DNA from 3 places in the Scandinavium sp. UTDF21-P1B genome. Region 2 is predicted to be linked to each of the others. Evidence: predicted binding sites of a transcription regulator. Region 2 holds the regulator's gene; each other region holds the start of a gene.
The links. Region 2 encodes LexA, which represses DNA repair genes until DNA is damaged. Its sites were predicted from a motif close to TNCTGTATGTACATACAGNA; they were not measured.
Positions count from the first base shown of each region.

Region 1: the regulator LexA is predicted to act here: its motif matches at 6,090-6,109, upstream of dinB (DNA polymerase IV).
Region 3: the regulator LexA is predicted to act here: its motif matches at 5,363-5,382, upstream of metR (HTH-type transcriptional regulator MetR).

Region 1 is NZ_JBFLVD010000039.1:4,414-14,763, forward strand. It holds gene ompC (porin OmpC) at 1-833, shown strand, start outside; gene crl (sigma factor-binding protein Crl) at 894-1,292, opposite strand; gene frsA (esterase FrsA) at 1,350-2,594, opposite strand; gene gpt (xanthine phosphoribosyltransferase) at 2,695-3,153, opposite strand; gene pepD (cytosol nonspecific dipeptidase) at 3,409-4,866, shown strand; gene dinB (DNA polymerase IV) at 5,014-6,072, opposite strand; gene nqrM ((Na+)-NQR maturation NqrM) at 6,199-6,414, opposite strand; gene nqrF (NADH:ubiquinone reductase (Na(+)-transporting) subunit F) at 6,417-7,640, opposite strand; gene nqrE (NADH:ubiquinone reductase (Na(+)-transporting) subunit E) at 7,652-8,248, opposite strand; gene AB1287_RS21890 (NADH:ubiquinone reductase (Na(+)-transporting) subunit D) at 8,255-8,893, opposite strand; gene AB1287_RS21895 (Na(+)-translocating NADH-quinone reductase subunit C) at 8,886-9,680, opposite strand; gene AB1287_RS21900 (NADH:ubiquinone reductase (Na(+)-transporting) subunit B) at 9,673-10,350, opposite strand, start outside.
Region 2 is NZ_JBFLVD010000012.1:211,020-221,369, reverse strand. It holds gene ubiC (chorismate lyase) at 1-187, shown strand, start outside; gene ubiA (4-hydroxybenzoate octaprenyltransferase) at 201-1,070, shown strand; gene uilS (UilS family quorum-quenching N-acyl-homoserine lactonase) at 1,239-2,099, shown strand; gene plsB (glycerol-3-phosphate 1-O-acyltransferase PlsB) at 2,191-4,608, opposite strand; gene AB1287_RS09415 (diacylglycerol kinase) at 4,738-5,106, shown strand; gene lexA (transcriptional repressor LexA) at 5,216-5,824, shown strand; gene dinF (MATE family efflux transporter DinF) at 5,910-7,229, shown strand; gene AB1287_RS09400 (CsbD family protein) at 7,376-7,585, shown strand; gene zur (zinc uptake transcriptional repressor Zur) at 7,660-8,181, opposite strand; gene AB1287_RS09390 (cupin domain-containing protein) at 8,294-8,782, shown strand; gene traF (conjugal transfer protein TraF) at 8,960-10,270, shown strand.
Region 3 is NZ_JBFLVD010000019.1:17,025-27,374, reverse strand. It holds gene yigL (sugar/pyridoxal phosphate phosphatase YigL) at 1-392, shown strand, start outside; partial or broken gene AB1287_RS16730 (EAL domain-containing protein) at 379-516, opposite strand; partial or broken gene AB1287_RS16725 (Tn3 family transposase) at 519-1,287, shown strand; gene AB1287_RS16720 (bacteriocin immunity protein) at 1,408-1,665, opposite strand; gene AB1287_RS16715 (S-type pyocin domain-containing protein) at 1,667-3,115, opposite strand; gene AB1287_RS16710 (carboxylate/amino acid/amine transporter) at 3,591-4,490, shown strand; gene metR (HTH-type transcriptional regulator MetR) at 4,378-5,331, opposite strand; gene metE (5-methyltetrahydropteroyltriglutamate--homocysteine S-methyltransferase) at 5,449-7,710, shown strand; gene AB1287_RS16695 (dienelactone hydrolase family protein) at 7,809-8,615, opposite strand; gene udp (uridine phosphorylase) at 8,870-9,631, shown strand; gene rmuC (DNA recombination protein RmuC) at 9,770-10,350, shown strand, end outside.

The sequences.
Region 1 (10,350 bases), on a different contig from region 2:
ACCCGAATACGACGAAAACCCGTCTGGCTTTTGCGGGTCTGAAAGCAGGTGACGCAGGCTCCTTCGACTACGGTCGTAACTACGGCATTCTGTATAACGTTGCGGCCTACACGGATATGATCCCGGAGTTCGGTGATGACTCCTTCGTTAAAACCGATAACTTCATGACCGGTCGTGCCAACGGTGTTGCAACCTACCGTAACAACAACTTCTTCGGCCTGGTCGACGGCCTGAAAGTGGCGGTACAGTATCAGGGCAAGAACGAGAACGATGGCCGTGCGGCCAGCAAAGCCAACGGAGACGGCTTCGGTACCTCTCTGAGCTATGATTTCGGCGACTCGGGCTTCACTCTGGGCGCAGCGTACGCCAACTCTAACCGCACGCTGACCCAGCAGGACAGCGATTTCGGCAAGGGCAGCGACGCCGAAGCCTGGACCACTGGCTTTAAATACGATGCTAACAACGTTTACCTGGCTGCGATTTATGCTGAAACCCGTAATATGACGCCAATTTCCGGCACGGCTTCGATCGGCGGTGTAGATACCAAAGTCAGCGGTTTTGCGAATAAAAACCAGGCGTTTGAAGTTGTGGCACAATACCAGTTTGATTTCGGTCTGCGCCCGTCCATCGGTTATATCCAGTCTAAAGGCAAGGATATTGAAGGCGTTGGCGATGCGGATCTGGTGAAATATATTGACGTAGCGGCAACTTACTACTTCAACAAAAACATGTCTGCCTTTGTGGATTATAAAATTAACCAGCTGAGCGATGACAATAAGCTTGCCCTGAACAACGACGACGTGGTTGCTCTGGGCCTGGTTTATCAGTTCTGATTATTCCCCAATGCAAAAGGCCCCTCATGATGAGGGGCCTTTTTATTATTCTGGCAGATTTCAGGCTGATAATCTCACGGGCTGGGTAACGTCTTCGGCAGGCTCCAGCTTCAGACCCAGGGTTTTCAGCAGCTCTTCTGCTCGCACATGGAAATCACGCAACGTTTGTTCCAGCCGGTCAGTCACTTCGGTGTCTTTGATAGCCGTCGGCTGCCAGACGCCGTCTTTGTCGAACAGGCCAAACTGATAGCTGTAGGTAAACCGCTTTTCCTGGGCTTCCATTTCCAGCCACCAGCCCCAGAATTCACGCTTCTCGGGTGCCGGTTTAACATTGACGCAGACGGCCAGGCAATCGAAGAAGAAGCGATTGTCCTCACACTGCTCTTCCCGGATGTACGGGCCCAGGGCCATGAACTTCTTGATCAGTTTACTCTTCGGGTGTCCACTCGGTAACGTCATTACAGTCTCCTTTAGTGATGCACCTGTTTTACCAAAACAATAGAATTTAGCAATCTATTAACCTAATCGATCGTTGATCCACCCGGCAATTTCTTTCAGCGCTTTGTCAAAATTACGGTAAACCGGCTTAAACGGGATCTGCATCAATTTACCATCCGCAGAGGAAGAGGTGATGAGGCGTGACTCCTCTTCCGGGCTGAAAGGATCGTTCTGCCAGTAGCCGGAAAGCATTGGCGTCGGGCAGCGCCGCCCCAGCAGCCCCTGAGTTTTCAGCGAATAGCGATTAAGCTCAACGCGTAAAGCGTCGTCGGAAGCATCGTGCATACCCAGTCGGGACGCCAGCACGTCGAGATACATTTCCGGCACGTTCCCCTGACGCAGCGGATCGCACAGCAGACCATGCACCACCGGCCCAAGACAGGCCACTGCTTTCAAACGCGGCGATTCCAGATACGCCAGACGCACCGCCACGTTCGCGCCAAAGCGGAAACCAAATGCGGCCACCCGGGTATGATCAACCCACGGAATGTTTGGCAGGTTCTTCAGCACCTGCTGATGCAGGAAGCTCGAGTCCTGAGTGAGCTTCCATTTTGATGAGAAACCAATCGACGGCATATCCAGCGTCAGCATGGCGATGCCGAGCGGCGCCAGATAGCGCTCAAACAGGCTGTAGTTGTCGCTTTGCAATGCATCCAGCCCGCCGCACATCAGCACGGTCGGAAATGGGCCATCCCCCGGCGGCATATGCAGGAAACCGCTGACGGGCGCGCCACCCGGAATGGTGAACTCCAGCTCACGCATAGAGCCAGGCAGGCGCTGTGCCGCTTCCTCATAGGCACGATTCGCCAGCGCCTGAGCCTGGTCGGCCAGCTCGTCGCCTTTGAGGTGCGGGTAAGCAGCAATGCTGTAAAGGTTGGAAGCGTGGAGCCAGTGGCGGCCCGCTTTCGCGTCATCCTGCTCCTGCGTGGCCTTCTGCTGCCAGAGCATTGCCTGTTTTGACCACTCGTATATCCAGTTGCCACCGCGGTAGCCCACTACCGTATCGTAAAGTTCAGCGTCGGTGCGCTCGGCCTCGCTCATGACGATACGCGCCTGCACGTCGAGAATTTCCTGCGGCGTAACGCCGCGCCAGATCCACATCAGGCGGTTGACCATCCGATACCAGTGCGGCACGTTTTTTCCGTCCAGCGCAGATTGCACCGCGGGCTGCGAGCCAGCATTAAAACGACGCACCAGCGTCGAGGTTTCGGGGTGTTTAAAACGGGGCTTAAAGAGGACTTCGCTGAGGTTGGCTTCTGGCATCGCATAGACTCCATAAATACGACATGGACTCTATTGTAACCTGCCGGGCGCCAAAAAGAACAACGCCCGGCAAGCCGGGCGCTGAAAGAATAGTGTTGAATTAACGGCCAGAGATAGGCGGCACAAACACCACGCCCATATCCCACGGCTGCTCAATCCAGGTATCCTGAGGGATATCAATCACGTAATCATCAACCAGCGGCTTGCCGGCAGGCTTAGCGAAGATAGTGACGAAGTGCGCTTTCGGGTACATTTCACGAATTGCAACGGCGGTGCCACCGGTGTCGACCAGATCGTCAATCACGATAAAGCCTTCACCATCGCCTTCGGCACGCTTCAGGACTTTCAGCTCGCGCTGGTTGTCGTGGTCGTAGCTGGAAATGCAGACGGTATCGACATGACGAATACCCAGTTCACGGGCCAGCAGAGCGCCTGGTACCAGACCTCCACGGCTGACGGCAATAATGCCTTTCCACTGCTCGGAGGGCATCAGGCGCGCGGCCAGTTTGCGTGCATGGATCTGCAACATGTCCCAGGTAACGACGTATTTTTCGCTCATGTGATTGTATCCCAGCCTGTAAAACGGCTTAAAAAATGTTCGGGGTGATTCCAGGTTGCGCGAGATTATAGAGATCTGACGCACTAAAAACCAGTGTTTAACGGCCTCGCCGGGAGTTTTTGCGCGTATCCCACTACCAGAGCGGGCAGAAAGTGGTATTCTCAACGCCATCTCGCAAGTCAGGCTCCACGCCTGTTTGCCCTTGCTAACCCATTACCTGCAAGCCGTTTTGCAGGAGCCGTAAGGAGACTCACCGTGTCTGAACTGTCTCAACTGTCCCCGCAGCCACTGTGGGACATTTTTGCCAAAATCTGTTCCATTCCCCATCCCTCCTATCACGAAGAACAGCTTGCCGAACACATCATGGGCTGGGCAAAGGAAAAAGGCCTGCATGCAGAGCGCGACCAGGTAGGTAACATCCTGATTCGTAAAGCCGCAACGGCAGGTATGGAAAACCGCAAACCGGTGGTTATGCAGGCTCACCTCGATATGGTGCCGCAGAAAAACAACGACACCGTTCACGACTTCACTAAAGATCCGATTCAGCCATACATCGACGGCGAGTGGGTAAAAGCACGCGGCACCACACTGGGTGCGGATAATGGCATCGGTATGGCTTCTGCGCTGGCTGTGCTGGCGGACGACACCGTGGTTCACGGCCCGCTGGAAGTGCTGCTGACCATGACCGAAGAAGCAGGCATGGACGGTGCGTTTGGTCTTCAGCCAAACTGGCTGCAGGCGGACATCCTGATCAACACCGACTCCGAAGAAGAAGGTGAGATCTACATGGGCTGCGCGGGCGGGATCGATTTTATCACCACCCTGCCGCTGACTCGTGAAGCGATTCCGGCTGGCTTCCAGAGCTTTAAGCTGACCCTGAAAGGCCTGAAAGGCGGCCACTCCGGCGGCGATATTCATTTAGGTCTGGGCAACGCCAACAAACTGCTGGCGCGTTTCCTGGCCGGTCACGCAGCCGAGCTGGATCTGCGCCTGGTTGATTTCAACGGCGGTACTCTGCGCAACGCCATCCCGCGCGAAGCCTTCACCACCGTGGCGGTACCAGCGGCGAAAGCGGATACCCTGAAAGCACTGGCAGCAGAATACCAGGCCATCCTGAAAAATGAGCTGGAAGCAAAAGAGAAGAACCTGATCGTGATTCTGGAAGCGGTCAGCGCGGATAAAAACGCCCTGAGTGAAAAATCCCGCGACAGCTTCATTCAGCTGCTGAACGCTACCCCAAACGGCGTGATCCGTAATTCCGACGTCGCTAAAGGCGTGGTGGAAACTTCCCTGAACGTCGGCGTGGTCACCATGCAGGACGACAACGTCGAAATCATCTGCCTGATTCGTTCTCTGATCGACAGCGGCAAAGACTACGTGGTCAGCATGCTGGAATCACTGGGCAAGCTGGCAGGCGCGAAAACGGCACCGAAGGGTGGCTACCCAGGCTGGCAGCCTGATGCTAACTCTCCGGTAATGCACCTGGTGCGCGAAACCTATCAGCGCCTGTTCGACAAAACGCCGAACATCCAGATCATCCACGCCGGTCTGGAATGCGGTTTGTTCAAAAAACCGTATCCGGACATGGACATGGTTTCCATCGGCCCAACCATCACCGGCCCGCACTCGCCGGACGAGCAGGTTCACATCGAAAGCGTGGGCCAGTACTGGACCCTGCTGACCGAACTGCTGAAAGCCATTCCTGCGAAGTAAATAGCGGCAAAATAAGCCTGCTGATCTCTGCATAAAAAAGCCTCCGGACGGAGGCTTTTTTGTTGGCTCGAGCCCGGTGGCGCAAGCTTACCGGGCCTACAAATTTGTCATCAGCGTAGGCCTGCGCAAGCAAAACGCCGCCAGGCGTCACAGCCCTAAAACCAGCTGCCGTTCAAGCTGTGGATCGAGCAGCGTCACATGCACCCCTACCAGCCTCACGCCGCGCCCGCCTCGTCTCTCCTGCCAGGTTTTATACGCCGTCGCGATCAGATCGTCTTTGTTCAGCTTCGGCCAGACATGCTCCTGGGTGGTCTGCTGAAAGTCATTAAACTTAAGCTTGATACCCTGGCGGGCAATCAGCAGATCCGGTTTTACTTTCGTAAGCCTGCGCTCAAGCTCCGGGTATAGCTGGTTCACGATGATTGCCTCGCAGTCGCTCCATTCGTGAATGTCCTCCGCCAAAGTGCGCTCCACGCCGATTGATTTGCGCAGCCGCTCGCTGTTCACATCTCGCTCGTCAATGCCGTTGCTGCGCTCCCACAGCACCCGACCAAACTTACCAAAGCGTTTAAGCAGCATCGCCAGATCGGTTCGCTGCACGTCTTCACAGGTGCGGAGCCCCATGTTTTCGAGCTTCGCGGCAGAAACTTTGCCAACGCCCGGAATTTTCGCCAGCGGCAGCGTTTTCAGGAAAACGGGGACATCATCAGGTGTGATCACGTACTGGCCGTTGGGCTTATTCAGATCGGAAGCGATTTTGGCCAGAAATTTCACCGGCGCAATGCCAGCCGATGCTGTCAAATCCAGCTCCTTATGGATAGTCTGGCGGATCTCTTCCGCCATCAGCGTGGCCGAACCGTGGCAGTGCATGCTGTCGGTCACATCCAGGTAGGCCTCGTCCAGCGAGAGCGGCTCAATCAGCGAAGTGTAACGGGAGAATATTTCGCGGATGTGGTTTGAGGCTTCTTTGTAGGCGTCGAATCGGCCGGGAAGCAGCGTGAGGTGTGGACAAAGCTTGAGGGCCATTCCGGTCGGCATCGCGCTGCGCACGCCAAACTTACGTGCCGGATAGTTAGCAGTGCTGATCACTCCCCGCCGCTCCCGGCTTCCGCCGATGGCAATGGGAATATCGCGCAGGGCTGGATTATCCCGCATTTCCACCGCGGCGAAAAAACAGTCCATATCGACATGGATAATTTTGCGCATACTCAGCCCTCACACATTACTGGTTAAGTATACAGTAAAATAATGAGAGACGCGAAGGCGAGGATTTGGCTTCGAGGAATGTTGCCCGGCGACACCTCGTTTGCCGGGCCTATGTCAGAAACAAATTCAGAGTATACGGTTTTGCTGGCGCTGCGCCTCGCGGGCCAGGCGCTTTTTGCGTGCATCGCACGGCTCGGGGCAATCGCAGACCTTCTCCAGCCCCAGCGACGAAATCCCGCCGCAGCTCCCCTGAATACTTTTACGCTTCACCAGATAGCCGAGCGACATGCCGAAGACAACCAGCACAAACACCGCGAACGTAGCCAGAAAGACCGTCAACATCTTCAGCCTCCGAAATCGTCGAGCATGATGTTTTCATCTTCAACGCCAAGATCTTTCAGCATTCTGATGACCGCCGCATTCATCACCGGCGGCCCGCACATATAGAACTCGCAGTCTTCCGGGGCGTTATGGTGCTTCAGGTAGTTTTCATACAACACGTTATGGATAAACCCGGTGTGCCCCGTCCAGTTATCTTCCGGCTGCGGATCGGAGAGCGCCACGTGGAAGGTGAAGTTCGGATTATCGCGCGCAAGCTGTTCAAACTCATCATCGTAGAACATTTCGCGCAGCGAGCGTGCACCGTACCAGAAGCTGATTTTGCGCTGACTCCCGAGACGCTTGAGCTGATCGAAAATATGCGAACGCATCGGCGCCATACCCGCACCACCACCAATAAAGACCATTTCTGCGTCCGTTTCTTTCGCGAAGAATTCGCCAAACGGCCCCGAAATCGTGACCTTATCGCCCGCTTTCAGCGACCAGATATACGACGACATGATGCCGGGTGGCACATCCGCTGCGGACGGCGGCGGCGTGGCGATACGGACGTTGAGCATGATAATGCCCTTCTCATCCGGGTAGTTCGCCATCGAGTAGGCTCGCAGCGTCGGCTCTTTGACCTCGGATACATAGCGGAAAAGGTTAAATTTATCCCAGTCGCCGCGGTATTCGTCCGGCACGTCGAAATCGGCATAGGCGACTTTGTGCGACGGGCACTCAATCTGAATATAGCCTCCCGCGCGAAACGGCACGCTTTCGCCTTCCGGGATTGCAAGCTTCAGCTCTTTAATGAAGGTGGCTTTATTATCGTTGGAGATAACCTCGCACTCCCATTTTTTGACACCGAAGATCTCTTCCGGCAGCTCGATTTTCATGTTCTGACGAACCGCCACCTGGCACGCCAGACGACAGCCCTCTTTCGCTTCACGCTTGCTGATATGCGAAAGCTCAGTCGGCAGAATATCGCCTCCCCCCTCTTTCACCGTCACGCGGCACTGCCCGCATGAGCCGCCGCCGCCGCATGCCGAAGAAACAAAAATACCGTTGCTGGAGAGCGTATTCAGCAGCTTATCGCCCGCCGGAGTACGAATCTGCTTGTCCGCCTCGCTGTTGATCTCAATGACCACGTCGCCCGCGTTCACAAGCCTGGCGCGCGCCGCCAGAATCAACAACGACAACGCCAGCACGATAAGCGTAAACATGACTACGCCGAGAATGATTTCCATCGCTTACGCCCTTATAGCTGCACGCCGGAGAATGACATAAAGCCCAGCGCCATCAGTCCGGTGGTGATAAAGGTGATCCCTAAGCCGCGCAGTCCTGCGGGCACGTTGGCGTACTTCATTTTTTCGCGAATGCCTGCCATCGCCACAATCGCCAGCATCCAGCCGATACCGGAGCCAAAGCCATAAACGATGGATTCCGGGAAGCTGTAGTCGCGCTGTACCATAAACGACACGCCGCCGAATATGGCGCAGTTCACGGCGATAAGCGGCAGGAAGATCCCGAGCGCGTTGTAGAGCGACGGGAAGTATTTATCGAGGATCATCTCAAGGATTTGCACCAGAGCGGCGATCACCCCGATAAAGGTGATGAAATTGAGGAAGCTCAGATCCACTCCTTCCACCAGCGCACCGTCGCGCAGCACCAGGTTGTAGATCAGGTTGTTGACCGGCACGGAGATCCCAAGCACGACGGTGACCGCCACGCCCAGGCCAAATGCCGTAGAGACTTTCTTCGATACCGCCAGGAACGTACACATGCCAAGGAAGAAGGCCAGCGCCATATTTTCCACAAACACCGCGCGCACAAAAAGACTGAGGTAATGAGCCATAGTCAGTTACTCCTTCTCCTGCTGTTCCGGCTTCCAGCTGCGCAGCGCCCAGATAAGCAAACCAATGATGAAAAACGCGCTCGGGGCGAGCAGGAACAGGCCGTTTGGCTGATACCAGCCGCCGTTCTGCACGGTTTGCAGCACGGTGATACCAAACAGTTTTCCGCTGCCGATAAGCTCGCGCAGGAACCCGACAATCATCAGGATTGCACCATAGCCCAGGCCGTTACCGATGCCGTCCATAAAGCTCGCCAGCGGCGGCGACTTCATGGCGTAGGCTTCGGCGCGCCCCATCACAATACAGTTGGTGATGATGAGCCCAACGAATACCGACAGCTGTTTAGACGTTTCATAGGCGAACGCACGTAAGAGCTGATCGACCACAATCACCAGAGAGGCGATGATCGCCATCTGCACGATAATGCGCACGCTGTTCGGAATGTGCTGGCGGATCATCGAGATAAACATGCTGGAAAACGCCGTCACCAGCGTGACCGCAATGGTCATCACGAAGGCCGTTTCCAGCCTGGTCGTTACCGCCAGCGCCGAACAGACGCCCAGCACCTGCAGCGCAATCGGGTTATTGGCAATAAGCGGCCCCACCAGCACCCGTTTTACTTCTTTCATTTCACCGAGTTCAGCCATGGTTCAGGCCTCCTTCACGCATCTGTTTGAGGAATGGCCCAAAACCCTGCTCTCCCATCCAGAAATCAAAACTGTGCTGCACGCCGTTGGAGGTCAGCGTCGCGCCGGACAGCCCGTCCACCGCATACTCATCGCCCGGACGCGCCGCGCCTTTCATGACCTTCAGCGCAGGCATGCCGTTGTCATCCAGCACTTTTTTACCGACAAACTGCTTACGCCAGGCCGGGTTTTCCACTTCCCCACCGAGCCCCGGCGTTTCACCCTGATCGTAGTAAGTGATGCCTTTCACCGTGCGTCCGTCTGTATCCAGCGCCACAAAGGCATACATCATCGACCACAGGCCGTTGCCGTAAACAGGCAGCACCACCTGCTGCACCTTTTGCTGAGCATCTTTAACGAGGTAGATTTCCACCACGTTGCTCCGTCGCTTAATGCCAGCCGGATCGTCGCCGGCCGCCAGCTGAATGCTCTGAGCAGGATCTTTAAGCGCCAGCCCCTGGTTAAAAGTGCCCGGATCTTTATCCAGCAGCGCACCGCTTTTCAGATCCAACAATCGCGGAGAAATACGCCCGGCAAAAACCGATGCGACGTCGCCCGGCGTCATTTCCGGCTGCATCAGCCCGGCTGCAGCCAGAATATTGCGCTGCTTATCCAGCGCTCGCTGCTCCTGCTGACGGGGCTTCAGACCGACCGCCGAGCCCGCCACGATGACGGAGCAAACCAGGCAAAGCACCAGCACAACCAGCAGCGTTTTACCGATGCTATCGTTACTTTTCACTTCAGCCACGCGACTTCCTCCGTTTGATGTTGGCCTGCACCACCAGGTAATCGAACAGCGGTGCAAAGAGGTTGGCAAACAGAATGGCCAGCATCATGCCTTCCGGATACGCCGGGTTAACCACGCGGATTAGCACGCACATCACGCCAATCAGCGCACCGTAGGCCCATTTCCCTTTGTCGGTAAAGGATGCCGAAACCGGATCCGTCGCCATAAACATCATGCCGAAGGCAAACCCGCCGAGCACCAGATGCCAGTACCACGGCATGGCAAACATTGGGTTAGTCGCGGAGCCGATAAAGTTGAACAGGGTGGCTGTCGCTATCATGCCGAGCATCACGCCCGCGACGATGCGCCAGGAAGCAATACGACCGAAAATAATGAGCGCGCCGCCGAGCAAAATCATCAGCGTGGAGACTTCACCAATTGAACCTGGAATGTTACCGAGGAAGGCATCCATCCAGGTGACGGGCTGCCCGGTGGTAACGTTCACCAGCGCTTCTCCGCCGTGGCTTGCCCATTGGGAAAGCGGCGTTGCACCTGAGAAGCCATCCGCTGCCGTCCACACCAGATCGCCCGAGATTTGCGCTGGATAGGCGAAGAACAGAAACGCACGCCCCGCCAGTGCAGGGTTGAGGAAATTACGTCCGGTTCCGCCAAAAATCTCCTTGCCGATCAC
Region 2 (10,350 bases):
GCTTCAGCTTCAGCAGCTTGGCACCACGCCGCTGGGGCGCTATCTGTTTACCTCATCTACCTTAACCCGTGATTTTATTGAGATCGGTAAAGACGCAGATCTGTGGGGACGTCGATCCCGCCTTCGCCTGAGCGGTAAACCGCTGCTGTTAACCGAGCTGTTTCTGCCCGCGTCGCCGCTGTACTGAGAGGAAGAGAATGATGGAGAGGAGTCTGACGCAAAATAAGCTGCTGGCCTATCACCGCCTGATGCGAACCGACAAGCCGATCGGCGCACTTCTGCTGCTGTGGCCGACGCTGTGGGCGCTGTGGGTGGCAACGCCTGGCGTGCCGCCGCTTTGGATCCTGGTGGTGTTTGTGGCGGGCGTCTGGTCGATGCGCGCCGCGGGCTGCGTCGTAAATGACTATGCCGACCGCAAATTTGACGGTCACGTTAAGCGTACGGCCCACCGCCCGCTGCCAAGCGGCGACGTCAGCGAAAAAGAGGCACGCATTGTCTTCACCGTGCTGGTGCTGGTGTCGTTCCTTTTGGTGCTGACGCTCAATACGATGACGATTTTGCTGTCCTTCGTCGGGCTTGCGCTGGCGTGGGTTTACCCGTTTATGAAGCGCTACACCCATTTGCCGCAGGTGGTGCTTGGTGCGGCGTTCGGCTGGTCGATTCCAATGGCCTATGCTGCGGTAAGCGAAACGCTGCCGCTCAGCTGCTGGCTGATGTTCATCGCCAATATCTGCTGGGCCGTGGCCTATGATACGCAATATGCGATGGTCGACCGGGACGATGATTTAAAAATCGGCGTGAAGTCTACCGCTATCCTGTTTGGCAAAAACGACAAGCTGATCATCGGCATTTTGCAGGTGATGACGCTGGCGTTAATGGCTGTGGTCGGCTGGCTCAGCGGGCTGCACTGGGAATTTTACTGGTCGCTTTTCATCGCCGGAGCGCTGTTTATTTACCAGCAGAAGCTGATTAAAGACCGCGAACGTAACGCCTGTTTTAAAGCGTTTATGAACAATAACTACGTTGGACTGGTGCTGTTTATCGGCCTGGCGATGAGTTACCTGGTTTAATTCAACGGATTCGTTATCAAACGGCGGCCATCAGGTCGCCGTTTTTTTATGGCCAAAATGCTGCCGTCGTTACAAAAAACAGATGTGATTTAACGTAATGCGCTGTTTTATCTTGAGTCAGACAAAGAGGTTCTGCATATTCACTTCTTTTGTAGGGGAATGACAGCAATGGAAACGACAACATTTAATCTGGAAAACGGTATTGCGCTGACCCTGCGCAAACCAGAGGCCGCCGGCAACGCACCGGTGATTATTCTCTGTCACGGCTTTTGTGGTATTCAGGAGATTCTTTTACCTCCTTTTGCTCAGGCCTTTACCGATGCCGGGTTTGCCACTATCACCTTTGACTATCGCGGTTTTGGGGCGAGCGAAGGCGAGCGTGGCCGACTCGTGCCAGCGATGCAGATTGAGGATATTCACACCGTGATTGGCTGGGCTCGTCAGCAGCCGGGGCTTGATCCACAGCGCGTAGGGCTGTGGGGAACATCGTTCGGCGGTTGCCATGTGTTTGCGGCGGCGGCGGCGGACAGTGCCATTCGCTGCGTCGTCAGCCAGCTGGCTTTCGCTGATGGCGAACAGATTGTCACCGGCAAAATGAGCCCGGATGAGAAGGTGGGTTTTGTGGCAACGCTGCAAAAAATGGCGGATAAACAGCAGGCAACCGGAAAAGAGATGTTTGTCGGCGTAACCCGGGTGTTGGGCGATGACGAGTCGAAGGCTTTCTTTGAAGAGAATAAAGCGCGCTTCCCGGCAATGGATATCAAAATTCCTTTCCTGACCGTGCGTGAAACGCTTAACTATAAGCCTGCGCAGTACGCAGCTCGCACGACCTGCCCGACGCTGGTGGTGACTGCAGGCAAAGATACCGTCAATCCACCGGAGCAGGGACGCGCGCTGTTCGAAGCCACAGGTGCCGTCGAGAAAAAGCTGCATGAGCAGGCGGATGCCCGCCATTACGACATGTATAGCGGTCAGAACTTCGATCAGGTTATCGGTGTTCAGCTCTCCTGGTTCCGCCAGCACCTTTAATCGGGCATAAAAAACTGCACCTTAATCCGCCGGATAACTAGCCTTTGGGGTGCAGTTTACTTTCCACTTTTTCCGCGTTGCTTATGCGACGTTAATCCTGCGATGCGCTCTCAATCGTCAGACGCACGTCTGAAGTGATGAGCTCTGCCAGCATCTGGTAGATTTTCATTGTTTCAGCAGGTTCGGCATCGCCGGTGTCGCTGATGTAGCCTTCGTCGCGCAACGTCAGCACCAGGGTGCTGAACACGGCTTTGTCGAAGAACTCCGGTGCGTTAATGCCGTGCAGAACCGACAGGCGCTGTGCCATTGTGCGGCTCTCTTTTTCCAGCGTGCTTCGGTTGATGGACGGGTTAGCGCTCAGCAGCCAGAAGGTGATGGCATAGCGCTGCAGCGTTTCACGCGCACCGGCCGCCAGCAGCTGTAGCGTACGGGAGTGCGATGGGTTCACGCGCACCTGATCGTTCTCAACCGTCACCAGTTCCTGACGCTGCATCTCCGCCAGCAGCAGATCAATCACGCCCGCCAGCTCGGCTTTCTCCCAGCGCAGGAACAGCTCGGCTTTCAGCATCGGATACAGCGCTTCAACGTACTGCACCATCGCTTCACGTGAGATGTTGCGATGCTGGGTGACAATCGCCGCCAGCAGCGACGGGATCATCAGCATGTGCGTGATGTTGTTGCGATAGTAGGTCATCAGCACTGCCTGCTCGCGCGGCAGAATGATGATGTCGCCGATGGTGTCTTTCTCGACTTCGAACTTGTTCATCTGCAGCGCATGATCGATCAATGCGCTGGCGGTGACCGCGGGCACCGTGGAATCCGGGGAATACGGCACGTTGCGCATCAGCTGCAGGTAGCATTCGAGCTGTTCGGTCAGCTGTTCACGCGTCAGGGAGCGCTGACGTGAGGCCAGCAGCGCAGTACAGCACAGGTTCATGGCGTTCGCCGCGCCTGCGTTGTTAATGCGGACCATCAGGTCTTCGGCGATGTTGTTTACCGTCGGCGTCAGCCAGGCCGGGCGAATGGCCTCGATAGGGTCGATAGACTCACGCCACTCTGGTACGTGCTGGTTGAGGTAGGTCATCAGCGGCAGAGGTTCGCCGAAGTTGACGTAGCCCTGACCGAGATTGCGCAGCTTGCTCAGGCCTTTCAGCATCTGCGGCAGGCTCTCTTTCTCTTTTGTCGCACCGCGCAGCTCTTTGGCGTAGGTGCCCACTTCCATCACGTGCTCATAGCCGATGTAAATTGGCACCAGCGTGATTGGGCGTGTGCCGCCGCGCAGCATTGCCTGAATGGTCATCGACAGGGTGCCGGTTTTCGGATCGAGCAGGCGGCCCGTGCGGGAACGACCGCCTTCCACAAAGTATTCTACAGAGTAGCCGCGGCTGAACAGCTCGCCGAGGTATTCGCGGAACACGGTGGAATAGAGCTTGTTGCCCTTAAAGGTGCGGCGAATAAAGAACGCGCCCAGGCGACGGAAAATCGGCCCGGCGGGCCAGAAGTTCAGGTTAATGCCTGCGGCGATGTGCGGCGGCACCAGCCCCTGGTGATAGAGCACGTAGGAGAGCTGCAGGTAGTCCATATGGCTGCGATGGCAGGGCACATAGACGATTTCATGGCCGTCGTGCGCGAGCTGGCGCACGCGCTCGGCATTATGAACGTTAATCCCCTGATACAGCCGGTTCCAGGTGAAGCCGAGCACGCGGTCCGTCAGACGAATCATTTCATAGGAGAAGTTCGCCGCAATCTCTTCCATCAGCGCGATGGCGTTCTGCTGCGCTTTCTCATGGGAGATTTTCTTACTGCGCGCTTCATCTTCCACGGCGCGGGCAATCGCTTTGGATGCCAGCAGCTTGTTGAACAGATCCTGACGTGCAGGCAGACGCGGGCCTACGGCGGCAAGGCGCTGACGTGCAAAGTGGGTACGCGCTACGCGAGCCAGTTTCTGCGCGATAATTTTATCGGTGCCGTGTTCAGTAGCCATGCGGCGCAGCGATACGGAAGGGGAGAAGCGCACGAAGCTGTCGCGACCAAGCCATGTCACCGCGAAGAACTTCTGGAAGCCGTTCATCATGCGCAGCGGTGGGTTGGTGTCGCCTTTTTCGCGGCCCGGAGAGCGGCCAAACATCACCGATACGGGCACCATCTGCACGTCGAGGTCCGGATTGCTGCGATGCAGATCCAGATAGTTGTGGAACAGCTTGATGGATTCTTCTTTTGGCGTGTAATAGGTGAACGCGCGCGGCCCGCCGTGAATGAACACGTAGCGCGGCAGCACGGTACCGTCGATTTCCAGCGGCTCCAGCGGATCCGGGAGATCGTGCGCCAGACACTGGGCGCGTAAGGTCAACAGATCTGCCTTCGAGTTATACGGCAGAACGTACATAATAGGGCGCGAAGTATCGAGTCCCAGTTCCTGAGCAGGTTCTGCCGGAATGGACTTACTTTTTACCAGTACGCTTAATGGTAAATTCAGTAATTTATAGTAAATTCGTGGCCAGCCAGACATAAACGATGTAAAGCCTCTGGTTAATCATGCAAATGCGCCGCAAGGATAACAGAAAGTGCACAGAATATCTGTTCTGCTACGCCCGGCGCGCAGTGACATTGACGCTAAATAATGTAAAAGGTTCTTTTGATGGCTAATGATACCACCGGGCTCACCCGAATCGTCAAAGCAGCAGGCTACTCCTGGAAAGGATTCCGTGCCGCGTGGCAAAACGAAGCTGCGTTCCGTCAGGAAGGCAGCGTCGCCATCATCGCGGTCATTCTCGCCTGCTGGCTGGATGTGGATGCCATCACCCGCGTTTTGCTGATTGGCTCTGTCCTTCTGGTGATGATAGTGGAAATTTTAAACAGTGCGATTGAAGCGGTCGTGGACCGTATCGGCACCGAACGTCACGAGCTGTCCGGTCGGGCAAAAGACATGGGATCCGCCGCCGTACTGCTGGCTATTTTTATTGCGGTTATCACCTGGGCAACGCTGCTGTGGTCACATTTCCGATAACGCCCGCAGAATGAGGCAAATGTCTGGTTTTTTGTGCGTTTAGCGGTTCCAAAATCGCCATCAACTGTATATACTCACAGCATAACTGTATATACACCCAGGGGGCGGAATGAAAGCGTTAACGACCAGGCAGCAAGAGGTGTTCGATCTCATTCGGGATCACATCAGCCAGACGGGCATGCCACCGACGCGTGCGGAAATCGCGCAGCGCCTGGGGTTCAAGTCCCCTAACGCGGCTGAAGAGCATCTGAAAGCGCTGGCGCGTAAAGGCGTGATCGAGATTGTCTCCGGCGCATCTCGCGGAATTCGTTTGCTTGTTGAAGAAGAATCGGGCATCCCGCTGATCGGGCGCGTGGCGGCAGGCGAGCCGCTGCTGGCACAGCAGCATATCGAAGGGCATTACCAGGTCGATCCGTCCATGTTCAAACCAAGCGCCGATTTCCTCCTGCGCGTCAGCGGCATGTCCATGCGCGATATCGGCATTCTGGATGGCGACCTGCTGGCGGTGCATAAAACCCAGGATGTGCGTAACGGCCAGGTGGTTGTGGCGCGCATCGACGATGAAGTGACGGTGAAGCGTCTGAAAAAGCAGGGCAGCACTGTTGAACTCCTGCCTGAAAACAGCGAGTTCTCCCCGATTGTGGTGAATCTGCGCGAACAGAACTTCTCCATCGAGGGGCTGGCCGTTGGCGTGATCCGTAACGGCGAGTGGCTGTAACCTTCCTGCGGGCCTGCTAATCTTCTTCTAAGCGGCGCTACTCTGGCGCCGCTTCTGTTTCTGAACTTATTTGCACAGGTTTCTCATGTCGTTCTTCACCGCTGCCGACAAAGCATTGTGGCGCCTTGCGCTGCCGATGATTTTCTCCAATATCACCGTACCGCTGCTTGGGCTGGTGGACACGGCGGTGATCGGCCATCTCGACAGCCCCGTTTACCTCGGCGGCGTAGCGGTCGGCTCCATGGCGACCAGCTTCCTGTTCATGCTGCTGCTGTTCCTGCGTATGAGTACCACTGGCCTGACGGCTCAGGCCTATGGCGCGAAAGACCCCGTTCGTCTGGCGCGCGCGCTGGTGCAGCCGCTGCTGCTGGCTCTCGGGGCCGGGCTCGCTATCGTATTGCTTCGTACTCCGCTTATCGATCTGGCGCTGCACATTGTCGGCGGTAGCGATGCGGTACTCGAACAGGCCCGACGCTTCCTGTCTATCCGCTGGCTGAGTGCGCCCGCCTCACTGGCAAACCTGGTGCTGCTGGGCTGGCTGCTCGGCGTTCAGTATGCGCGTGCGCCGGTGATTTTGCTGGTCGTCGGCAACGCGCTGAATATTGTGCTCGACCTGTGGCTGGTGATGGGGCTGCACATGAACGTGCAGGGCGCGGCGCTGGCAACGGTGTGCGCCGAATATGCTACGTTCTTCATTGGCCTGCTGATGGTGCGGCGCGTACTGCATTTGCGTGGGATCTCACTGGCACTGCTAAAAGACGCCTGGCGCGGCAACATTCGCCGCCTGCTGGCGCTGAATCGCGACATCATGCTGCGCTCGCTGCTGCTACAGCTCTGCTTTGGTGGGTTAACGGTATTCGGGGCGCGGCTGGGCAGCGATATCGTGGCGGTTAATGCCGTCCTGATGACTATGCTGACGTTTACCGCCTACGCGCTGGATGGCTTTGCGTATGCGGTAGAGGCGCATTCCGGGCAGGCATATGGTGCAAGAGATGGCAGCCAGCTGCTGCACGTCTGGCGTGCGGCCTGTCGACAATCCGGGCTGGTGGCGCTGGCCTTTGCGCTGATTTACGCCGTCCTGGGCGAGCATATCGTTGCTATGCTGACCTCTATTTCCGCCCTGCGCGATCTGGCCGATCGCTATGTTATCTGGCAGGTGATTTTGCCGGTGATTGGCGTGTGGTGTTATCTGCTGGACGGCATGTTTATCGGCGCCACGCGCGGGGCGGAAATGCGTAACAGTATGGCGGTGGCGGCAGCCGGATTTGCCCTGACGCTGCTGACCGTGCCCGTTTTGGGTAACCACGGACTGTGGCTGGCGCTGGCGGTATTCCTCGGATTGCGCGGTCTGTCACTGGCGTGGATATGGCGGCGTCACTGGCAACACGGTACCTGGTTTTCGTAGTGATTTCGTTTCGCCTGATGGTTAAAGATTCTGAATAATTCCAGAAGGGCGAAATCCTTACCTATACTGAATCTCACGTCCAGCAGAAACAGGCATTACGGACGATGTTACTTCACCCTGCACCACCGAACGATGAGGAAAGGATCATGAATAAAGACGAAATCGGCGGTAACTGGAAACAGTTCAAAGGTAAAATGAAAGAGCAATGGGGTAAACTGACCGACGACGACTGGCAAGTTGTTGAAGGGAAGCGCGACCAGCTGGTCGGGAAAATTCAGGAACGCTACGGCTACCAGAAAGATCAGGCCGAGAAAGAGGTCAAAGACTGGGAAACCCGTAACGATTACCGCTGGTAATCGACAGCACTACCCGTGCGTATACGGAAGTACAACCCTCAGGGCGGCTTAAGGCCGCCCGCGCTTTTTGGGCCTTACTTCTGGCCCGGCTTTCTTTTAATCTGAATGGTATGGTCATGACCGCAGCAGTCCTGCTTGCGGCAGGCTTCTACTTCTACGCAGTCAGAGCACAGCCCATGCGCTTCAATCACGTTATGGCGCAGCGCAAATCCCATCTTTGCTGCCAGCGTATGCATAATATCCTCGACCCCGTCAGCCGCTTCTTCTTTCACCACGCCACAGCGATCGCAAATGAACATTGCAGAAGAGTGTGATGGATTATCAAACAAATGGCACAGTACGTAGCTGTTGGTCGACTCCACCTTGTGCACAAAGCCTTGCTCAAGCAGGAATTCCAGCGCCCGATAGACGGTAGGCGGTTTTGCCTGCGGTTCACTGACTTTCAGTAAGTCCAGCAGATCGTATGCGCTGATTGCGCCCTGTTGCAGGGTCATCAGGCGTAAAACTTCGAGGCGTTGAGGGGTCAGACGAACGCCACGTTGTGCGCACAGCCTTTCGGCCTGTACGAGCATGTCTTGTGGAGTGATCTTATCCATAGGCGCCTCGGGTCGGGTGTAAAGTAAACGCCTACTTTATCATGTTATGACCGAAACGCCGATATCCTGCCGGGTATGCTATACCTGACGCATAACCCTCTGAGGAACCCTTATGAAAAGACCAGACTGTATTCGTCACTGGCGTGAACTTGAAGAGCCGGATAATTCGACCTATCCCGATAGCGATGAACGCTTTTCCATTGGCGCACCGCTTGCCCGAAAGCTGGGATTAAGGCATATCGGTATTCACCATGAACGTATTCCGCCGGGCAGACGTACATCTTATCCCCATGCTGAAAGCGATGAAGAAGAATTTATTTATGTGATTGAGGGCCGCCCGCAGGCGTGGATTAACGGCTATTTGTGGCAATTAGAGCCGGGCGACTGCGTCGGTTTTCCCGCCGGAACCGGCGTTTGTCACACGTTCATTAATAACAGTGAGGATGAGGTAAATCTGATTGTGGTGGGGGAGGCGAATAAGAAGCATAACCGTATTTACTACCCATTAAATCAGGAGTATGCCGCCACGCGGCAGGACCGCTGGGTTGATCATCCACCGCAGTTTTTCGGCCCTCACAACGGCAGGCCCTCGCGGAAATAGCATTCTCTTCTATAAATAGTGAGGGGCTCCACCTATTCCAACCCCGATAACGGTGCTCCTCTTAACTTAAATCGGCCAATAAGGCGCCTTTTACATCGTTATTCACAGCAATAGCTCGGCCCTTTTCAGCGCATAACTGGAACGGAAAAAACTTCATCTGCAAATAACGAGAATACTGTGAATAAAATATTTAAATATTCGGTGGTGTCTGCGGCAGTTTCACTTTTTATGGCAAATCAGGCGGTGGCCGCCAATACCTGGTCAGAGGCAAGAAACGATGCGATGGGGGGAACCGGCGTAGCATCGGCCAATTACGGCAGCGCGGTGCTGATTAACCCCGCGCTGCTGGCAAAATCAAAACCGGATGATGATGTCTCCGTCGTAATTCCATCCGTAGGCGCTCAGATTACCGACAAAGACAACCTGCGCGATCGGATTGATGATATCAGCAACGATATCGATCATTACGAAGATGTGATTGATAGCCTGACCCCGTCGGGGATCCTGCAGGATCCCGCCGGTACGTTAAACCAGTTCCAGGGCGCAGCGGGCGATTTGGCCGGACAGCTTGAAGATCTGCGCGGCAAAACCGCTCGGGCAAATGCGGGAGCAGGGATTGCGGTCAGCGTACCGACATCCGCCGTTTCGCTGGCCTTCGTCACTAAAGCCTATGCGCATGCTCGCGTCAGCTCCAATATCGATCAGAGTGATATCGACTACCTGCACAATATTCAGAACTCAGATGCGTTTGCCGCAGGTCAGGCCGCCGAGGCTCTGATTAACGGCAGCGATCAGCTGAAGAAAAACCTTAATTCGACCGCTTCAGGAAGAGCCGCCATCGTTTCAGATTACGGCGTAGCGATTGCCCGAAAGTTTGATATCGGCAGCGTACCGGTTTCGCTCGGCGTCACGCCAAAACTGCAGCAAACCTGGCTCTATAACTACACGACTTCAATCGATAACTACCACAGCGACGACTGGAAAAAGGACAAATACCGAACCGACGATACCGGCTTTAACGTTGATGCTGGTATTGCGGCGGATTTCGGTGAAAACTGGACGGTGGGACTGAGCGGGCAGAATCTGATGTCGCGCGATATTGATACCAAAGATGTGCGTATCACCAATGGCACAACAGGCGTCACCACCAACTACAAAGACACTTATCAGATTCGCCCGTTAGTGACGGCGGGTGTCGCGTGGCATACCGATCTGCTCACTCTGAGCGCCGATGGTGATTTGACTGAAACTAAGGGCTTTAAGAGCGAAGATGATTCGCAGTATGTTGGCGTTGGGGCCGAAGTGACACCGCTCAGCTGGCTGGCGGTACGTGCAGGCTACCGTGCCGACGTGAAAGGCAATGACAGCAACGTCTTCACCGCAGGCGTCGGCTTTGCGCCGATGAACACCGTTCACGTCGATCTGATGGGGCTTTACGGCGAAGATCAAACCTGGGGTGCAGGTGTCCAGCTGGGTCTGACGTTTTAGACGTTTGTCCGGCTGTGGCCTTGCCTGATCCGGCCTGGCTGTCTTTGTTGGCCCGGTAAGCTAAGCGCTGCCGGGCAATT
Region 3 (10,350 bases), on a different contig from region 2:
TGGAAGCCGAGGGCGTCAGCAAAGTTTTCTTCACTTCGCCAGACCATGAGGTGCTTCTGCCGCTTGAGCAGGCCATCAATGCACGCTGGGGCGACAGGGTGAACGTGAGCTTCTCAACGTTGACCTGCCTGGAGGTGATGGCGGGCGGCGTGTCAAAAGGGCACGCGCTGGAAGCCGTGGCGAAGATGATGGGTTACGGTTTGCAGGACTGTATCGCCTTTGGCGACGGTATGAATGATGCCGAGATGCTCTCAATGGCGGGCAAGGGCTGCATCATGGAAAACGCGCATCAGCGCCTGAAAGATTCCCACCCTGAGCTGGAAGTGATTGGCAGCAATGCCGATGACGCCGTGCCGCATTACCTGCGTCGTCTCTATCTCAATCAGCCGTAACGCAGCGCATTTCACACCAGCGCATAAAAGCCCTGCTCGTCAGGGCTTTGCTGTATAACCAGCCCTGGGCGTATTTCACGCCGTGGGCTTTCAGCCATGCAGCCTGGGCCTGCGTTTCCACACCTCCTGTTGTGCCACGAAAACTTCCTGGAAATCAGGGAGCATTACACCGGTAAAGCGGGTTTCACCGATCATGTCTTGCCCTGATGCATCTGCTGGGATTTGTGTTCTGTCCACGAATTCAGGACTTCCACGATAAAGAGCTGTTTATCAAAGGGAAAGCGGATCAATACCCGGCGCTTCAGTTGCTGATATCCACGACCAGTCTGAACTGAAAGAGATCGAGATTCACAGGCGTTAGGTGCTGCGTCTGGCGACCTCGATAAAGTAGGGAACCGTAACGGCATCCCTGATGCTGAAAAAACTGGCCAGCGACCCCAAACAAAATGGCCTGGCAAAAGCGCTGAGAGAAATTGGCTGCATTGAGCGAACGCTGTTTATGCTGGACTGGTTCCGCGATCCTGCACTGCGTCGGCGGATATAGGCGGGGCTGAATAAAGGTGAAGTCCGTAACGCGCTGGCGCGTGCGATATTCATGCCCCGTCTGGGGGAAATTAGGGACCGAAAGCCAGAAAATCAGAGCTATCGCGCCAGCGGACTGACGCTGCTGACGGCAGCGATCTTCCTGTAGAATACTGTGTATATGGAAAGAGCGGTCGATGCCCTGAAGCGTAAAGGTCTGAAGATCAACGAGCAGCTGCTGTCGCATTTGTCGCCGTTAGTCTGGGAGCACATCAATCTGGCAGGCGATTATATCTGGAAAAGCAACAGGATACCGGCTTCCGGTAAGTTTCGTCGACTGAGACCAGCCATAGTCGAGAAGCTCAAAAAATAAGGTGGCCAGAGCCAGTCCTGTCTTTTTCATAACTTCTCCCTGTCGTGAGGGAATACCAGCTATTCATCCCCGAACAGCTGGTATTCATACTTATTTCAGCTAATCCTTTAGCCGTAGGCATCAGCACTGTTTAAATCCCGGCTTGCCGTTTTTGGCTCGCCATTCCTTAACTTCTTTTACGATCCCCTCAGGACTGTCTTCACGATCATCTCTTGGATAATAAATAAGATCAGAACCGTCTGGATGCTCAGTTAATCGCTCAAATTCATCGACTAATTTGTCATCATCCTCTTCCGTGGCCCCTTCTGCTCGGCAAATTTTTCTGACAAATTCCAGAAACTCAGCTTCGTTATAATCAGAAATCGTGTTCTTTTTCATCTCACTTACCTTCTTTATGGATCTCGATATGACGCTTAGGAGTTATCACGCGAATATTATCAATGTCATACACTGCGCCATTATCTTTAATCAAATTAACATGGTGAAGTTCAAAACGTCGACGTCCTCCAACTCGCTCTGATACAGGAACAAATGGTGACTTGCCATTTTTAACGCTCGTCTTGTTTTGACTTTTGAGTTGCTTAAGTAGATCTGGATCTTTCCCTGCTTCCGTCCAGAAGGCTCTCCTGAACGCATCAAAATTCGCAAATTTACGCCCACGCAGTTTCTCAGTAATCTGGGCTGGAATGGGTACTCCCGTACCTTTGCCTGCTTCGTAAAGCCAGTTATCCCCTACAGTTTGCCCCCGTCCCGTCACCGTCCCCTCCATATCGCGGGCGCGGCTTATGATTACATAGACAGGTTCAACCCCGGTCCCCGCTGCATCCGGGCGCCAGTAGATAAAATCATACAGCTCCTGTGCGTCTGCCCCCGGAAATGTGGTTACGGTTATAGTGTCTACCGGCTTTACTGCCGTTCCGGTATGCTGGGGTATAACCGGAGCGGGAGCCTGGTTTCCCGTATCAGAAGGAGTCGACGGGGCGGGTACCGGGTTAATCAGTATAGTCCTCGATGGCTCCCCGCCCATCGCCGGCAGTGTTATGACATCCAGACCCGTCGATGTATCGCGCACAGATTCCAGTACGAGGACCTCTGATGGGGCACCTTCGCCCGTTTTTATCAGCGTCAGTGCCATCTGACCGTCCTGGTTAATCAGTGCGCCACGAATCGGCAAATTAACGGTCGGTGTCCCTGGCTCAATGGAAACCCTCTTTTCCACCATCATCCGGGCATTCATCGCGACCATGGCTTCAACGTCGCGACCGGGTATCCGGTCGCTGCCCTGGCCTGCTGAGGGTGAGAACAGAATCGTTGATGCCGCTGCCACCATCGGCCCTGCCGTGCTGGCTGTCAGCAGGGAAACTGCCCGGCTGATGGCCGCAGCCAGAGTGGATAAAAGCTCTCCTGCAATGCCCATGACGCCATCGCCGGCTACTGCGAACTGTATTCCTTCCTGCCCACTGTTCAGGGCCAGTATGCCGGGCCCGCCCAGTAGCGATATGGCGCCCTGAGCCTGTTCCGGAGTAAATTCAGGAACGGGCATCTGTCCGGTCATCAGGTTAATCGCAACGTGCTTTTCAGTGTCAGTGGCGTAGCACATCGCCACACCTTTTCCGTCATCCCTGTCCATCACCCACTGCATGCCCAGAGCCTGAAAGTACATCTGGTAGCAGGCTTTTTTCTTTGACCTGAACTTATATTTTCCGTCACCGAGGCTGATGACAAGTGGTTCCTTTTCGGGGAGAGGATTACCGGAGGGAGAGACGATGGCTTTACCATTCGAATCATAAGGTATGCCATCTTTGTAGTACGCTGGGATGATTGCCATGTGACTTCCTTTTGTCTGAAATCCGGAGGCTATGGTTCAGCCCCTGTCCTGATAAATCTCTGGCTACAAGGTTCATTAGACCATTTAAATATTGTGGATATTTTATTGTCAATACATTCAGTTAATTAGAGGATTTTTAGTGGACGTAATGATTGCGAGGTAACAGCGGCTGACAGATATGATAGTAATCGGGCCGTCAGGGCGGCTTACTGGTGTGTCACTCAATACCTTCAGCGATACGACTTACAGTGACTCGAATCCTGAATAGCTGCGCGGAATAGTGCTACACAGCCAACTGTAGCGGCATTCGGCGCAGCTATTTAGATTATTCGTGGCGATTCATTTAACTATCAGTAATCGACCCTATTTTATTTTGGGAAAAGGCTGGCATAAGGCGTGGTTGCTTGTCATTTGTTCAGTTGTCAACCGGGGACTCCGCTACAATGAGCGCTCACTCACCTCAGAGAGTTTCATCGTGGCATTATTGATTATCACCACCGTGCTGTGGGCATTCTCCTTCAGCCTGATTGGCGAATACCTGGCGGGCAGCGTCGACAGCGTTTTCTCCGTGCTGGTCCGCGTGGCCCTGGCGGCGCTGGTGTTTTTACCGTTCCTGCGCGCCCGTGGTCAGTCGCTGCGGGTGCTGGTGCTGTATATGCTGGTGGGCGCGATGCAGCTCGGCATCATGTATCTGCTGGCGTTCCGCGCCTATCTCTACCTGACCGTTTCTGAATTCCTGCTGTTTACCGTGCTGACGCCGCTCTATATCACGCTGATTTATGACTTAATCAGCAAGCGTCGGCTGCGCTGGGGCTACCTGCTGAGCGCGGGGCTCGCGGTGATTGGCGCAGCCATCATTCGCTATGATCACATTAGCCCGCATTTCTGGACGGGCCTGCTGCTGGTACAGCTCTCCAATATCACTTTTGCTATCGGTATGGTGGGGTACAAACGCCTGATGGAGATTCACCCGATGCCGCAGCATAACGCTTTCGCGTGGTTCTACATGGGGGCATTTCTTGTGGCGCTGGTGGCGTGGTTTACGCTGGGGAATCCGCAAAAGCTGCCGACGACGGGGCTACAGTGGGGCATTCTGGTGTGGCTCGGCGTGGTGGCTTCCGGGATTGGCTACTTTATGTGGAACTATGGCGCCACGCAGGTGGACGCCGGCACGCTTGGCATCATGAATAACATGCACGTGCCTGCCGGGCTGCTGGTGAATTTCGCCATCTGGCAACAGCAGCCGCACTGGCCGAGCTTTATCACAGGGGCGCTGGTGATTGTGGCTTCACTGTGGGTCCATCGCCATTGGGTCGCTCCGCGTTCCGCACAAACGGCAGATGATCGCAGGCGTGGTTCCGCGCTGAGCGAATAAACGCTTCCGTTACCGGCTGGCGCTGCTCGCCGTCGCGCACCGCAGCATACAGCCGGCTCCACAGACCTTCGCCCAGGGTTTTGGTGACCACCAGACCCTGGCGCTCAAAACTTTCCACCACCCAGTGCGGCAGAGCCGCAATGCCCATCCGCGCCGCTACCATCTGAATCAGCAGCAGCGTGTTATCGACGCTCTTCAGCGACGGGCTGACGCCTGCTGGTTGCAGAAAGTGCCGCCAGATATCAAGCCGTTGGCGCTGCACCGGGTAGATCAGCAGCGTTTCGCTGGCGATATCTTCCGGCGTAATACGGGTTCGTGACGCCAGCGGGTGCTCCGGGGCCAGCACAAGACGCACTTCATAATCGAACATCGACGAATAGTGCAGGCCACTGCGCGGCAGGATGTCGGAGGTCAGCACAACATCCAGCTCGCCCTGCTGAAGGGCTGGCTGTGGGTCGAACGTCACGCCGGATTTGAAATCCATCTCCACCTGCGGCCAGGCTGCGCGGAAGTTCTCCAGCGCGGGCGTCAGCCACTGAATGCAGCTGTGGCACTCAATGGCGATACGCAGAGTCGTTTGCTGCGGTTCATTGCAGGCCTGTAAAGCACGGCCGATTTGCGGCAATACCTGATTCGCCAACTGCAAAAGGATCTCGCCCTGCGGCGTAAAGCGCAGCGGCTGGCTTTTACGTACGAACAGCCGGAAGCCAAGGCGCTGTTCCAGATCGCTGAACTGGTGTGAAAGCGCCGACTGCGTCTGGTGCAGCATTGCCGCTGCTGCCGCAAGCGAGCCGCTGTTCCGCAACGCCTGCAGCGTTTTCAGGTGTTTAATCTCGATCATGAAAGTCCTTCACTTCGGCATGAAAATGTTGCGCTTGAGGAATATACAGTAACCGCCAATTATGGATGTGTAAACATCTGGACGTCCAAATAACAAATTTCCTCAAGGGGCAACGACATGACTATCAAAAACCATACCCTCGGATTTCCTCGCGTTGGTCTGCGCCGCGAGCTGAAAAAAGCTCAGGAAAGCTACTGGGCAGGCAACATTTCCCGTGAAGAGCTGCTGAACACCGGGCGTGAGCTGCGCACCCGTCACTGGCAACAGCAGAAAGACGCCGGTGTGGATTTACTGCCGGTGGGCGATTTCGCCTGGTACGACCATGTTCTGACCACCAGCCTGCTACTGGGCAACGTGCCGGCTCGTCATCAGAACAAAGACGGCTCAGTGGATATCGACACTCTGTTCCGCATCGGTCGCGGTCGTGCGCCAACCGGCGAACCAGCCGCAGCCGCTGAAATGACTAAGTGGTTTAACACCAACTATCACTATATGGTGCCGGAATTCACCAAAGGTCAGGAATTCAAACTGACGTGGACACAGCTGCTGGATGAAGTGGACGAAGCGCTGGCGCTCGGCCACAAGGTGAAGCCTGTGCTGCTTGGCCCGGTGACGTATCTGTGGCTGGGTAAAGTGAAAGGTGAACAGTTTGACCGCCTGAGCCTCCTGAAAGATATTCTCCCGGTTTACCAGCAGGTGCTGGCGGAGCTGGCAAAACGCGGCGTGGAATGGGTGCAAATCGACGAGCCAATCCTGGTGCTGGAACTCCCGCGCCCATGGCTCGACGCCTTCCAGCCTGCGTATGACGCATTGCAGGGCAAAACAAAACAGCTGCTGACGACCTATTTCGAAGGCGTGACGCCAAATCTGGACACCATCACCGCGCTGCCGGTGCAGGGCCTGCATGTCGATCTGGTGCATGGTAAAGATGACGTGTCTGAGCTGCACAAGCGTCTGCCTGCTGACTGGCTGCTCTCTGCGGGCCTGGTAAACGGCCGTAACGTCTGGCGTGCCGATCTGACGGAGAAATATACGCAAATTAAGGACATCGTCGGCAAACGCGATCTGTGGGTGGCTTCTTCTTGTTCTTTGCTGCATAGCCCGATCGATCTCAGCGTGGAAACCCGCCTGGATGCAGAAGTGAAGAGCTGGTTTGCCTTTGCCCTGCAAAAATGCGAAGAGCTGGCCCTGCTGCGAGATGCGCTGAACAGTGGTGATACTAAAGCCATCACAGAATGGAGCGCGCCGATTCAGGCTCGCCGTCACTCCACCCGCGTGCATAATGCGGCGGTAGAGCAGCGTCTGGCGGCGATCACCGCAAAAGACAGCCAGCGCGAAAATGCGTACGAAGTCCGTGCTGAAGCGCAGCGCGCACGTTTCAGGCTGCCAGCCTGGCCGACAACGACTATCGGCTCTTTCCCGCAGACCACTGAGATTCGCGGCCTGCGCCTGGACTTCAAAAAAGGCGCGCTGGATGCCAATAACTATCGCACCGGGATCGCTGAACATATCAAACAGGCGATTGCCGAGCAGGAACGCTTAGGTCTGGACGTGCTGGTGCACGGTGAAGCAGAGCGTAACGACATGGTGGAATACTTTGGCGAACACCTCGACGGCTTCGTCTTTACCCAAAACGGCTGGGTGCAGAGCTACGGCTCCCGCTGCGTGAAGCCGCCTGTGGTGATCGGCGACATCAGCCGCCCTGAAGCCATCACCGTTGAATGGGCGAAGTATGCGCAGTCTCTGACTGACAAACCGGTTAAAGGCATGCTGACGGGCCCGGTAACCATTCTCTGCTGGTCCTTCCCGCGCGAAGACGTGAGCCGTGAAACTATCGCTAAGCAGATCGCGCTGGCGCTGCGTGACGAAGTGGCGGATCTGGAAGCCGCAGGTATCGGCATTATTCAGATTGACGAACCGGCCCTGCGCGAAGGCCTGCCGCTTAAGCACAGCGACTGGGCGGCGTATCTGCAATGGGGCGTGGAAGCTTTCCGCATCAACGCCGCCGTGGCGAAAGACGAAACGCAAATCCATACACACATGTGCTACTGCGAATTCAACGACATTATGGATTCTATCGCGGCGCTGGATGCGGACGTGATCACTATTGAAACCTCACGCTCTGATATGGAACTGCTTGAATCGTTTGAAGAGTTTGACTACCCGAACGAAATTGGGCCGGGCGTGTACGACATTCACTCCCCGAACGTGCCAAGCGTGGAATGGATTGAAGCGTTGCTGAAGAAAGCCGCTCAGCGTATTCCGGCCGAACGCCTGTGGGTGAACCCGGACTGCGGTCTGAAAACGCGCGGCTGGCCTGAAACCCGCGCTGCACTGGCGAACATGGTGCAGGCGGCGCAGAATTTGCGTCACGCGTAGTGGAGATGAATTGCCGGGCGACGCCATTGCTTGCCCGGCCTACAAGGACGTTGAAATCATCCCAGGCCCGGTAAGGCGTAACCGCCACCGGGCTTTTTTTACGCTTTTTTATCGCCGTACTGGCTGAACCACGCCAGCATACGCTGCCAGCCATCTTTGGCGGATTCTTCATGGTAGCTCGGGCGATAATCTGCATTAAACGCGTGCCCGGCATCCGGGTAGACGACGATCTCGGCTTTCGCATTGGCGGCCCGCAGCGCCTGGCGCATGGTCTCCACGCTCTCAAGTGAAATACCCGTGTCCTGCCCGCCATACAGGCCAAGCACCGGGGCGGTGAGGTCAGTGGCGACATCAACCGGATGCTTGGGGGAATTCAGGGACTTTTCGCCCACCAGTTTGCCGTACCAGGCCACCGCAGCCTTCAGTTGCGGGTTGTGGGCGGCATAGAGCCAGGCAATTCGCCCGCCCCAGCAGAAGCCGGTGATCAGCAGGCGATTGGCGTCACCGCCGTTGCGTGAAGCCCAACTGGCGACGTGATCTAAATCGGACAGCACCTGCGCATCCGGCACCTTCGTTACCAGCTCGCTGAACAGGGTAGGGATATCGGCGTAATCGTTCGGGTCGCCCTGACGGAAGTAGAGCTCAGGTGCAATCGCCAGATAGCCTTCGTTCGCCAGTCGGCGGCAGACGTCGCGAATGTGTTCATGCACGCCAAAAATCTCCTGCACCACAATGACCACCGGCAGCGGGCCGCCGGTATTTTTGGGGCGGGCGTGATAAGCAGGCATGTTCTCGCCGCGGGAAGGAATAGAGGTTTCTCCCGCGACGATAGCATCGTCAGGCGTGTGAACGATGGTCGAGGCGTGAGGGGCCGCAGCAGGTGCAAAGCCAGTTTTTTCAGTCATGGCATTCTCCGTACCAATAATTAGCGCAGTGGTAAATATAGTCCGCAGGTTGACGATTCACAGTGCCAGAAAACGGCTATCTTATGTGCAGTGCTCATCGTTATCGCTTGTTAATGTGATGTAAATCACTTTTATAAAGAAAATCAATGCAAACATTTTCATCCATAGTGATGGGTGTCACTAAAATGTGCCTGAAGCTTCGGTAAAGTGCGTTTTTGCTTCTGCTGATAAACCGATCCAGAGAGGAGTTTTTTATGTCTAAGTCTGATGTTTTTCATCTCGGCCTCACCAAGAACGATTTACAAGGGGCAACGCTCGCGATCGTCCCGGGTGATCCGGAGCGTGTGGAAAAGATCGCCGCGCTGATGGATAAGCCGGTTAAGCTGGCATCGCACCGTGAATTCACCTCCTGGCGTGCAGAACTCGATGGTAAACCCGTTATCGTCTGCTCAACCGGTATCGGCGGCCCGTCCACCTCTATCGCGGTGGAAGAACTGGCTCAGCTTGGTATCCGCACGTTCCTGCGCGTGGGTACCACTGGCGCCATTCAGCCAAACATCAACGTTGGTGATGTGCTGGTGACGACCGCATCCGTTCGCCTTGATGGCGCAAGCCTGCATTTTGCGCCGATGGAATACCCGGCGGTGGCTGACTTTGCCTGTACTACCGCGCTGGTCGAAGCGGCGAAATCCGTTGGCGCAACCACCCATATCGGCGTGACCGCTTCTTCCGACACCTTCTATCCGGGTCAGGAGCGTTACGACACCTTCTCTGGTCGCGTAGTCAGCCGTTACAAAGGCTCCATGGAAGAGTGGCAGTCGATGGGCGTGATGAACTACGAGATGGAGTCCGCCACTCTGCTGACCATGTGCTCCAGCCAGGGCCTGCGCGCCGGGATGGTTGCGGGCGTTATCGTCAACCGCACCCAGCAAGAAATCCCTAATGCGGAAACGATGAAGAAAACGGAAAGCCACGCGGTCAAAATCGTGGTCGAAGCGGCCCGTCGTCTGCTGTAGTTTTCCTCTCTTCGATAAAAGGCCGACGCGTTCGGCCTTTCTTTTTGCGTATTGCCTCGCAGGAAAGACCTTTCCAACTGGACGTTTATACAGCACAATTCTATGTTGTGCCGGTAAGTCGTTGACGCAGGGGGAGCGGTGGACATTTCAATCATCATTAGCGCAGTGGTAGCACTGCTTGTCGGGGGCGTGTTTGGCTGGTTAGCCACAAAATCCCATGCGGACAGGCAGCGGGCCGATTTCCTTGAAGATCGCCACGAGCTGGAAATGGAGCTCAGCGCGGCCAGACAACAGCTGGCTCAGCATGCCCACTGGCGCGACGAGTGTGAATTGCTGAACAACGAGCTGCGCAGCCTGCGGGATATCAATGCCTCGCTGGAAGCCGATCTGCGTGAGGTGACTACCCGTCTTGAATCCACTCAGCAGCATGCCGAAGACAAAATCCGCCAGATGGTCAACAGCGAACAGCGCCTGAGCGAGCAGTTTGAAAACCTCGCTAACCGTATTTTTGAGCACAGCAATCGCCGAGTGGATGAGCAAAATCGCCAAAGTCTGCACGGCTTGCTGACGCCGCTGCGTGAACAGCTTGATGGTTTCCGCCGCCAGGTCCAGGACAGCTTTGGTAAAGAGGCGCAGGAGCGCCATACGCTGGCCCATGAAATTCGTAATCTTCAGCAGCTGAACGCGCAGATGGCGCAGGAAGCCGTCAACCTCACTAA